4 regions of the Mesorhizobium sp. M4B.F.Ca.ET.017.02.2.1 genome follow, and region 1 is predicted to be linked to each of the others. Evidence: predicted binding sites of a transcription regulator. Region 1 holds the regulator's gene; each other region holds the start of a gene.
What was found. Region 1 encodes LexA, which represses DNA repair genes until DNA is damaged. Its sites were predicted from a motif close to TGTTCNNNNTGTGTTCNG; they were not measured.
Positions count from the first base shown of each region.

Region 2: ssb (single-stranded DNA-binding protein) is a predicted target of LexA. The motif match lies at 1,082-1,099, and genes of this name have one in related genera.
Region 3: dinB (DNA polymerase IV) is a predicted target of LexA. The motif match lies at 1,248-1,265, and genes of this name have one in related genera.
Region 4: ruvC (crossover junction endodeoxyribonuclease RuvC) is a predicted target of LexA. The motif match lies at 1,315-1,332, and genes of this name have one in related genera.

Region 1 covers NZ_RZOF01000235.1:5,768-7,964, forward strand. The annotation lists gene EN738_RS23605 (ComEC/Rec2 family competence protein) at 1-563, shown strand, start outside; gene lexA (transcriptional repressor LexA) at 557-1,291, opposite strand; gene glp (gephyrin-like molybdotransferase Glp) at 1,408-2,197, opposite strand, start outside.
Region 2 covers NZ_RZOF01000215.1:6,859-9,055, forward strand. The annotation lists gene EN738_RS22520 (DUF2306 domain-containing protein) at 22-420, opposite strand; gene ssb (single-stranded DNA-binding protein) at 457-981, opposite strand; gene EN738_RS22530 (cupin domain-containing protein) at 1,240-1,581, shown strand; gene EN738_RS22535 (metalloregulator ArsR/SmtB family transcription factor) at 1,625-1,939, shown strand; gene EN738_RS22540 (SRPBCC domain-containing protein) at 1,936-2,197, shown strand, end outside.
Region 3 covers NZ_RZOF01000094.1:3,474-5,670, reverse strand. The annotation lists gene EN738_RS14005 (pilus assembly protein TadG-related protein) at 1-642, opposite strand, end outside; gene EN738_RS14000 (hypothetical protein) at 789-1,025, opposite strand; gene dinB (DNA polymerase IV) at 1,329-2,197, shown strand, end outside.
Region 4 covers NZ_RZOF01000068.1:5,832-8,028, forward strand. The annotation lists gene EN738_RS11350 (DUF1465 family protein) at 518-1,048, shown strand; gene ruvC (crossover junction endodeoxyribonuclease RuvC) at 1,374-1,886, shown strand; gene EN738_RS11360 (AbrB/MazE/SpoVT family DNA-binding domain-containing protein) at 1,948-2,197, shown strand, end outside.

The DNA.
Region 1 (2,197 bases):
ATGCGCATCTGGTGGCGATGCCGATCGGCGGCGGCGAACTCGCCGTCAACCGGGCGCGGTCGAACGAATTCACCACCGACAACTGGAAACGCGCGCTGGTGGCCGAGACCATCGTCGAGCCGGAGACCTTCGAGACAGGGGATGCACGCTTCGACATCGATCCGCTCGACCTGCCGCCTGGCTCGCCATTCTACTGCAGGGACGGACTGTGCCTTGCCCGGCATCCGTCCGGCGCAATCGTGGCGCTCGCGGAAAACCGCAAGACGGCGCGGCCGGCCTGCGCCTTCGCCGACCTGATCGTCATCGACGACGCCACCGCCTACAGTCCCTGCTGGAATTCGCTGGCCCTCGTCGTCACCAAACGCCAGCTCGCCCGCTCAGGCAGCGCCGCCGTCTTCTTCGATCCGCAATCGGCGACCGCGCAAGCAACAATCCGCTACGCGGTCGAAAAGCCCTACCGGCCATGGCACGAGCAGCGCAAATACTCTCGCGAGGCGAGGGGACTGCCGCCATACCAGAGACCCGAAAGACCGGTGGTCAAACTGGCGCCGTCCGCTCAGTAGCGCCGGATCAGGCCGACCAGCTTGCCTTGCACCTTGACCCGGTCAGGGCCGAAGATGCGGGTCTCATAGGCAGGGTTGGCGGCTTCGAGCGCGATCGATGCGCCCTTGCGGCGGAAGCGCTTCAGCGTCGCCTCTTCCTCGTCGACCAGCGCCACAACGATCTCGCCGGGGCTCGCCGTGTCGGCGTTGCGGATGATGACCGTGTCGCCGTCGAAGATGCCGGCCTCGATCATCGAGTCGCCCTTCACCTCCAGCGCATAATGCTCGCCGCCCGAGATCATGTCGGGGGGCACCGAGATCGAATGCGTCTGGTGCTGGATGGCGTCGATCGGCACGCCGGCGGCGATGCGGCCCATTACCGGGATCGACACCGCCGACACAGCGTCGTCGTCATTGCTGGGGGTGCGCGACGGCGACGCCGGTTTGATCTGCCGGCCGAGATTGCCCTGTCCGAGGCTTCCCTGGATGACGCTCGGCGAAAACTTCTTCGCGGCATTGAGGCCAGGCGCGATCGAATCGGGCAGGCGCAGCACTTCCAGCGCACGCGCCCGGTTGGGCAGCCGGCGAATGAAGCCGCGCTCCTCAAGCGCAGTGATCAGCCGGTGGATGCCCGACTTCGAAGCCAGATCAAGCGCCTCCTTCATCTCGTCGAAAGAGGGCGGAATGCCGCTTTCCTTCAGCCGTTCATGGATGAACATCAGGAGTTCATGTTGTTTGCGCGTCAGCATGGCGGCCCCCACGGGTTCTGAAACCAGAATCAGAAAAACAAACCCAGAACAAACACTATCTGTTCCAGTTGTGTTCCGCAACCGTTTAAAGTTTAATGAATGCGTTGACGTTTTGTTCAGCGTAGCATCAGAACGCGACAAGCGTCGCCGACGGCGGCGGCCGGGGCGAAGGGCTCTCGCACCACGAGGCCATTGGCGTCGGCGAGCATGCGCAGCATCGAGGAGTCCTGGATGCCGAAGGGCGTCGCAACCAGTGAGCCGGCTTCTTCGCGGACGACGGCCCGCACGTAATCCTGCCTCAGATCGTTTGCCTGCATCGCGGCGCCCAGCCGCGCCTCGCGAATGTCCTGGGTGAACGCGCGGCCACCGAGCCGCGCCAGCAACGGCTTCAGGAACAGCTGCGAACAGACCAGGCTCGCCACCGGATTGCCGGGCAGGCCGATGCAGCGCGCGGGTCCCAGCCGGCCGAACATCAGCGGCTTGCCCGGGCGCATGGCGATCTTCCAGAAATCGAGCGTCATGCCTTCGCCGGTCAGCACGCCGTGAATGAGATCGTGGTCGCCGACCGAGGCGCCGCCAAGCGTCACGATGACATCGGCCTGCTGCTCGACGGCCTGCCTGACCAGCGCGGAGATCGCTTCCCTGCGGTCGGCGGCAATGCCGAGATCGAGCGCGCGGGCGCCGACCGATTGCGCAGCGGCGGCGACGCCATAGGCGTTGGACGAGATGATCTGATCGGGACCGAGTTCGCTGCCGGGTGGCAGCAGTTCGTCGCCGGTGGCGATGATGGCGACCAGCGGCCGCTTCACCACAGTGAGGCGCGGGTGGTTGGCGGATGCCGCCAGCGACAGTGCCGCCGGATCGAGCAGCCGGCCCTTTTCCAGCAGCACATCGCCTTCTACGAAG
Region 2 (2,197 bases), on a different contig from region 1:
CCTTGCGAGGCCTTGGCTAGCCTATTGACCGAACATGACCGTATGCATGATCCGGCCAGGCAGCAGCGTGAAGATGCCGGCGCCGATCAAGGCGAAGACATAGAGCTTGATCATAGCGCCGCGATGCGCGGCGACGCGATGGGTGTGCGCATACCACACCGCCAGCGGCGCGGTGACCAGCACCAGGATCGACAGCAGATGGATCGGACTAAACGGGCCGATCAGGCGGATCTGCTGGATCCAGAAACTCGAGACGGCGATGACCAGCATCAGCGCCGCCCAGGCATAGCCCATCACGCGGTGGCTCGGCGTGCCTTTCGGCAGCGCCAGCTGCGCGCCGCCAATCGCCAGGGCGGCAAGGGCCGCGAATGCATGCCACGGAATGGGAGGGGGCGCGGATAGCAATGGTCCGAGCGACATCTCCCCTCCTCAATGCCGGTTACGTGGTCCTGGCGCTCAGAACGGGATCTCGTCGTCGAGTTCGCGCGACGCGCCGCCGCCGCCACCCCTGGAGCCGCCACCACCGCCGCCGCGGCTGAAGCTGTCGTTCGGGCCGGACTGGCCGAAATCCGAGCCGCGGCTGCTGTTGCCGCCACCGGCATAGCTGCCGACCTGACCGCCGCCCTCGCCGCGCGCGTCGAGCATCTGCAACTCACCGCGGAATTTCTGCAGCACGACCTCGGTCGTGTAGCGGTCATTGCCGGTCTGGTCCTGCCATTTGCGCGTCTGCAACTGGCCCTCGACATAGACCTTCATGCCCTTCTTCAGATACTGCTCGGCCACCTTGGCGATCTGGTCGTTGAAGATGACGACGTTGTGCCACTCGGTCTTTTCCTTGCGCTCGCCGGAATTCTTGTCGCGCCAGCTTTCCGAGGTGGCGATGCGGATGTTGACGACCGGCTCACCCGAGTTCAGGCGGCGGATTTCCGGGTCCGCCCCGAGATTGCCGACCAGAATGACCTTGTTGATGCTACCCGCCATCGTACTTCTCCGCGCTCATCCGAAACAAATTTTTGACGCTGCACCTTACAGCTTGCGGGCAATCGCCGCCCGTCGTGACTGGCTTTTCCCACAAGGTTTTTGTTCTCTTTTCGTTCTAGGATGTGGGCGACGCGCTGTCAATGGTTGTCAGCAGCATGTAGTGTTCCGGCCCGGAATTTCCACGTGATCGGGAATGGATGGAGTGCCAGGTGAATTCGATCGCACATGGGGACCAGCCGCGCGAACAGTGGCGCGCCGGTGTCGAGACACGCATGCACGTCTCGGCCAGAAAATGGCGCCGCGCAGCTTTGCATCTTTGAGCAGTGGGTCGAACCCACGGTCGGCGCCCCGACGCATTGGCATTCGGTCGAGGAAGTGCTCACCGTCATCGCCGGCACGGCCGAGATGTGGATCGACGACGAGCACAGCGTGCTCACCGCAGGACAGTCTCTCATCATCCCTGCGCACAGGAAGCACGGCTTCCGCAATGTCGGCAACGAACCGCTTCACATCCATGCGGTGCTCGCTTCGCCGATCTTCGAAGCGACGTTCGACGGGCCGGCCGGACTGGTGAGACGCTGGCTTGCTGACGGTTCGTAAACAGCGCTTGCCAAATCAATAAGTATCGACTTATGCTTCAGCCATGATCGAGGCAGAGATTTTCCGCGCGCTGGCCGACCCGACGCGCCGCGCCGTCTACGAGCGGCTCGCCGCCAGCGAGATGACCGTGTCGGAGCTGCGCACCGGCATGACGGTATCGCAACCGGCGGTTTCCCAGCACCTGGCGGTGCTGCGCGGCGCCGGCCTGGTGGTCGAACGGCGCGCCGGCCGCAACGCCTATTACCGCGCCGACCCGCAAGGTCTCGAGCCGCTGCTCGGCTGGATCGAACGCTACCGCGCGTTCTGGCCGGAACGCATCGAGAAACTGAAGACAGTTCTGAAGGGAATGGACCAATGACGGAACGTCCTCCTGCCGAAGCGCCGCTCGACTTCGAATGCGAGCTTGCCGATCCGCCAGAGAAGGTCTGGCGCGCGCTGACCGAACCGGAACTGCTGGCGGCCTGGATGATGCCGAACGACATCACGCCTGAAGTGGGCAGCCGTTTCGCCTTTGCCGGACCCGAGGCGCCGATCGAATGCGAAGTCCTTGAAGCCGAGCCTGGACGACTGCTGCGCTATTCGTGGCGCGAGCGGCCCGGTGCCGACGATGCAGACA
Region 3 (2,197 bases), on a different contig from region 1:
ATTGTTCAGCACCATGCCGCCGACCGTGATCAGGCAGTCGGCCTTGAGCGTCGCCGATCCCTGCGTCCTGATGGCGTCCGCAGCAACCGAATCCGACATGACGGAGCAGCCGGTGAGGTTGACGGTGGTATTGCCGGAAAAGAGCGCAGCCTGGACGGCCGAAGGACTGAGCGCCAGCACGCAAGCCTTCGAGGCGTCGGTGATGCGCGCCACCGCCCTCGCCTGCTGCGGAACCGGGGCGCTGTTGAAAATGGCCGTGAAGTAGCGATCGAGGTTGTGCTTGACGATGACCTCAACCGCCTTATTGGCGGTGTTCGGGCCGGACAATGGCGGCGTGTTGACCTCTATCGTGCCCGGCGCGACAAAGTCGTTCGAGGTCGCCGACTGCGTGGCGGCGGCGACGATGGTCGGGTTGTCGGAACCCGCGATCTTCTCGAGCGCGCCGGCATAGGCCGCGGCATCGGCCACCGCCTGCAGCTTCAGGCTGCTGTAGTACCAGAGCGAGGTCTCGACACCCAGGCCGGCGCCGCCAACGACGACCGGCAAGGCGAATGCGAAGATGACGGCGACATTGCCGCCCGCGCCGCTGGCTCCCAGCAGGCGGCGAAAGGTCCCCATGAAAAAACGGGTGCGCGATGCCATGCTTCCATATGAGCAAACATGCATAAACGAATGGCTAAGATTTTTGCTCGACTTGTCGCTTGCCGGGCTGAAAGCCCAATTTTTCAATAAGTTGTGATGGACGCCACCCCCGAGCGGCGCCCAACATATAGCAGCGTATATCGGACTTACGGCGCCCTGAGGATGTCAGCGCCAGGCTGCTCGTCGAACAGCACAGCGCAACCGCGCTCAAGCGCCACGGCCGACAGTTCGTTCGCCGCCACCTCGTCCGGCGAGATGAAATCGCCGGTCAGCACGCGCAGTTCCTCCACCGCCCGTGCCATCGACACGAGCCGCCCGGCGGCCCTTCCGGTGGCGCAAGCATCGACGATATAGACGAGGTCCGTGATCTCGAACTGGCCCATGTCAGGCCTCCCGCAAACGGCGTCCCTACCACGCAGTAACGCCGTCGGCCGGACGATGTTCCTGCCTCTCGGCATCGACCTTGGTCGATGCTGCACGTGCGCTCCCGACGCGTGCTCGACGTGGCAAAAAAACGAGATTCCGGCTGGATCCCGCATCCTCGTGACAGGTCGCAGATCCCACCGTCGCCGGCGGTCCGATGCCGCTTGACAAGAGACCCCGTTTGTTCTCTTTTTGTTCGAGAACAATTCCTTCGAACAGATGTTGCTAATGCTGCAACGCCGCAAGGTGAATGGGCGCCACGGATGACGCAAAGTCAGGCGACAGCGGCCACCATCCTGCATGCCGATCTCGACGCCTTCTATGCCTCGGTCGAGCAGCTGCTCGACCCGTCGCTCAGGGGCAAGCCGATCGCCGTCGGCGGCGGCGTGGTGCTTGCGGCTTCCTATGAGGCCAAGGTTTTTGGCGTTCGCGGCGGCATGCCCGGCCGCAAGGCGCGCGAACTCTGCCCGCACCTGATCTTCGTCGGCGGCCGCTTCAGCGAGTACCAGCGGCTCGGCGACGCGGCGATCAAGGTGCTCGACGATTTCACGCCGCTGGTCGAGCGCATCTCGATCGACGAGGCCTTCGCCGACGTCGCCGGCTGCACGCATCTGTTCGGACCGCCCGACGAGATCGCCCGCGCCATCCGGCGGCGGGTGAAGGCCGAGCTCGGCCTGCCGATCTCTATCGGCGTCGCGCGCACCAAGCACCTGGCCAAGATCGCCTCGCAGGTTGCAAAACCCGACGGGCTGGTGGTGGTCGAGCCCGGCACGGAGATCGCCTTCCTGCACGACCTGCCGGTATCGCTGATGTGGGGCGTCGGCCCGGCGACCCGGGCGCGGCTCGCCGAGATCGGCGTCGAGACCATCGGGCAATTGGCGCGCAGCCATGGCGGCGCGCTGAAACGCCTGCTTGGCCCGGCCGCCGGCGAAAAGCTCGCCGCCCTCGCCTGGAACCGAGACCCGCGCCGGCTGGAGACGCACCGGCGGGCACACTCGGCCGGCGCGCAGTCGGCGCTTGGCCGCAAGCCGGCGGAGGCGCGGGTGTTCGTGCCGACGCTGCTGCATCTCGCCGATCGTGTGGCGAGCCGCCTGCGCGCCAAGGCGCGGCCCGGCCGCACGGTTACGGTGCG
Region 4 (2,197 bases), on a different contig from region 1:
CCGAGGTTCTGGTAATTGCGATGGAGCTGATTTGCTCCACCCGGTTCAGAGGAGCGGGCGTTTAGCGCGGCCCGTGTTTCGGAACGATGTCGCGGCGGCGGCCGGCGTGTTTCGTGGTGCCGGGAACGCCGGGTTTTTGCACCGCGCGCAGTTGAGGACGATTGTGCTGTTACGGCACAGAAGCCGGGCGGCCGGTAAAAAAATCTCGCCGTCGTTAAGGCTTCATTAAGCTTTACGGGCGTTTACTATGCGCATCCAGTGATCTGGATTCTTACCGAGTGGTTGGAGCCACTTTGTTTGACGCCTCCCTGTTAAACTCCTGAGAGCCGCCTTATCCGCGGCTCTTTTTTTGCCCGCAAAGCGGCGCAGTCCGGTCAGGCGTTCGGCGTTAACCGTTTGTTAAACATGTGCTTGCCTTCACCTGCGCCGAAGCGCATTTTCAAGCTCAGTCGTTTAAGGGTGCAGGGCGTTACGGCAAGAGTGCCGATTCGGCTTGCGGCAGTGCAGGGGCGTATCGATGAACGAGCCTTCCAAGGGAAGCGCGAAAACCATCAAATTGGCGGAGCGCCGGGTTTTCTCCCAATCCTTCAAGCCGCTCTATCAGGAGGGCATGGGCCTCGTCGAACAGGCCGCCGAATATCTCGACGGCAAGGGCCGGGCCGAAGCCAAGAAACTGTCACGTACGGCGGCGACGCTCTACGCGGCCGAATCGATGCGGCTGACCACCAGGCTGATGCAGGTCGCTTCCTGGCTGCTTCTGCAGCGCGCGGCGAATTCCGGCGAAATGACCCGCGACCAGGTCGCCTCGGAAAAGTCCAAGGTGCGTCTCGACACCGCTTCCGCGCATGACGAGGCGCTCGGCTGGAGCGAACTGCCGAAGGATTTTCTCGACCTCGTCACCCGCTCGCTGCGCCTGCAGGCGCTGGTGCGCCGCATGGACGAGGAAATCTATGGCAACGCACTGGCCGACACGCCCGCTTTGACCCGCCGCGTCAATCCGGTCTCCGACCAGATCAGCCTGCTGAACACCGCCTTTGCCCGCGGCTGATACGGCAGTTTGACAATTCGCTCTGATGGCCATCTAGCGCCGTTTTCTGCGCTTTCCTACAGCGCCGCGCGTCCTTTCGGACGCGCAAAGGACGCTGTAGCATTTCTTGATCTTGCGCATGATCCTTTCCGAAAATGGGCTCGATTTTCGGGGTCATGCGCGTTGCTCACCTACTTGAGTACGCTCCGCTCCGGTTCTCGAAAACGACGTTATCTATCATGCCTCTTCAGACCGAATTTTGAAGCTGCCTGGGTCCCCGTATAGGTCGTTTCTGGTTTGTTCACATTTTGCTGGCATCGCCCTGCTTCGGAGGTAGACTTCGCGCATGGGGGAAACGATTCGCATCATCGGCATCGATCCGGGGCTGAGGCGCACCGGCTGGGGCATCGTCGAGAGCCTCGGCAATTCGTTGCGCTTCGTCGGCTCCGGCACGGTGCGCTCCGACGACAAGGCGGCGCTGGCGACCAGGCTCTGCCAGCTGCATGACGGGCTGGCCGAGGTGCTGCATCAGGCCATGCCGCACGAGGCTGCGGTCGAGCAGACCTTCGTCAACAAGGATGCGACAGCGACGCTCAAGCTCGGCCAGGCGCGCGGCATCGCCATGCTGGTGCCGGCGCGCGCCGGGCTTGTGGTCGCCGAATATGCGCCCAACGCCGTCAAGAAGGCGGTGATCGGTGTCGGCCACGGCGACAAGAAGCAGATCCATATGATGGTCAAGGTGCTGATGCCGAAGGCGGTGTTCGAGACCGATGACGCGGCGGATGCGCTGGCGATCGCCATCTGCCATGCGCATCACCGGCAAAGCGCCGCCTACCGGATGGCCGCGCTGGCCGGGTAGTTTGTTCTTGACTTGTTCTCGCAGTTGGAATATTTCTTACCGGTAAGAACCGGAGACTCCAATGCGTGTGACCAGCAAGGGCCAGGTGACCATTCCGCGCGACTTGCGCGACACTTTCGGCATTGATGCGAATAGCGAAGTCATCTTCGGCATTGAAGGCGGCAAGATCACCATCACACCCCGACATGACAAGGGACGGCAGGCAGATCGTGAAAGACTCGATCGGTTTCTCGCCGCGCTTGACCGGCTGGAGGGTAGCGGCGACCAGACGATGAACGCCGACGACGTCATGGCCTTGACGCGGGATCGCT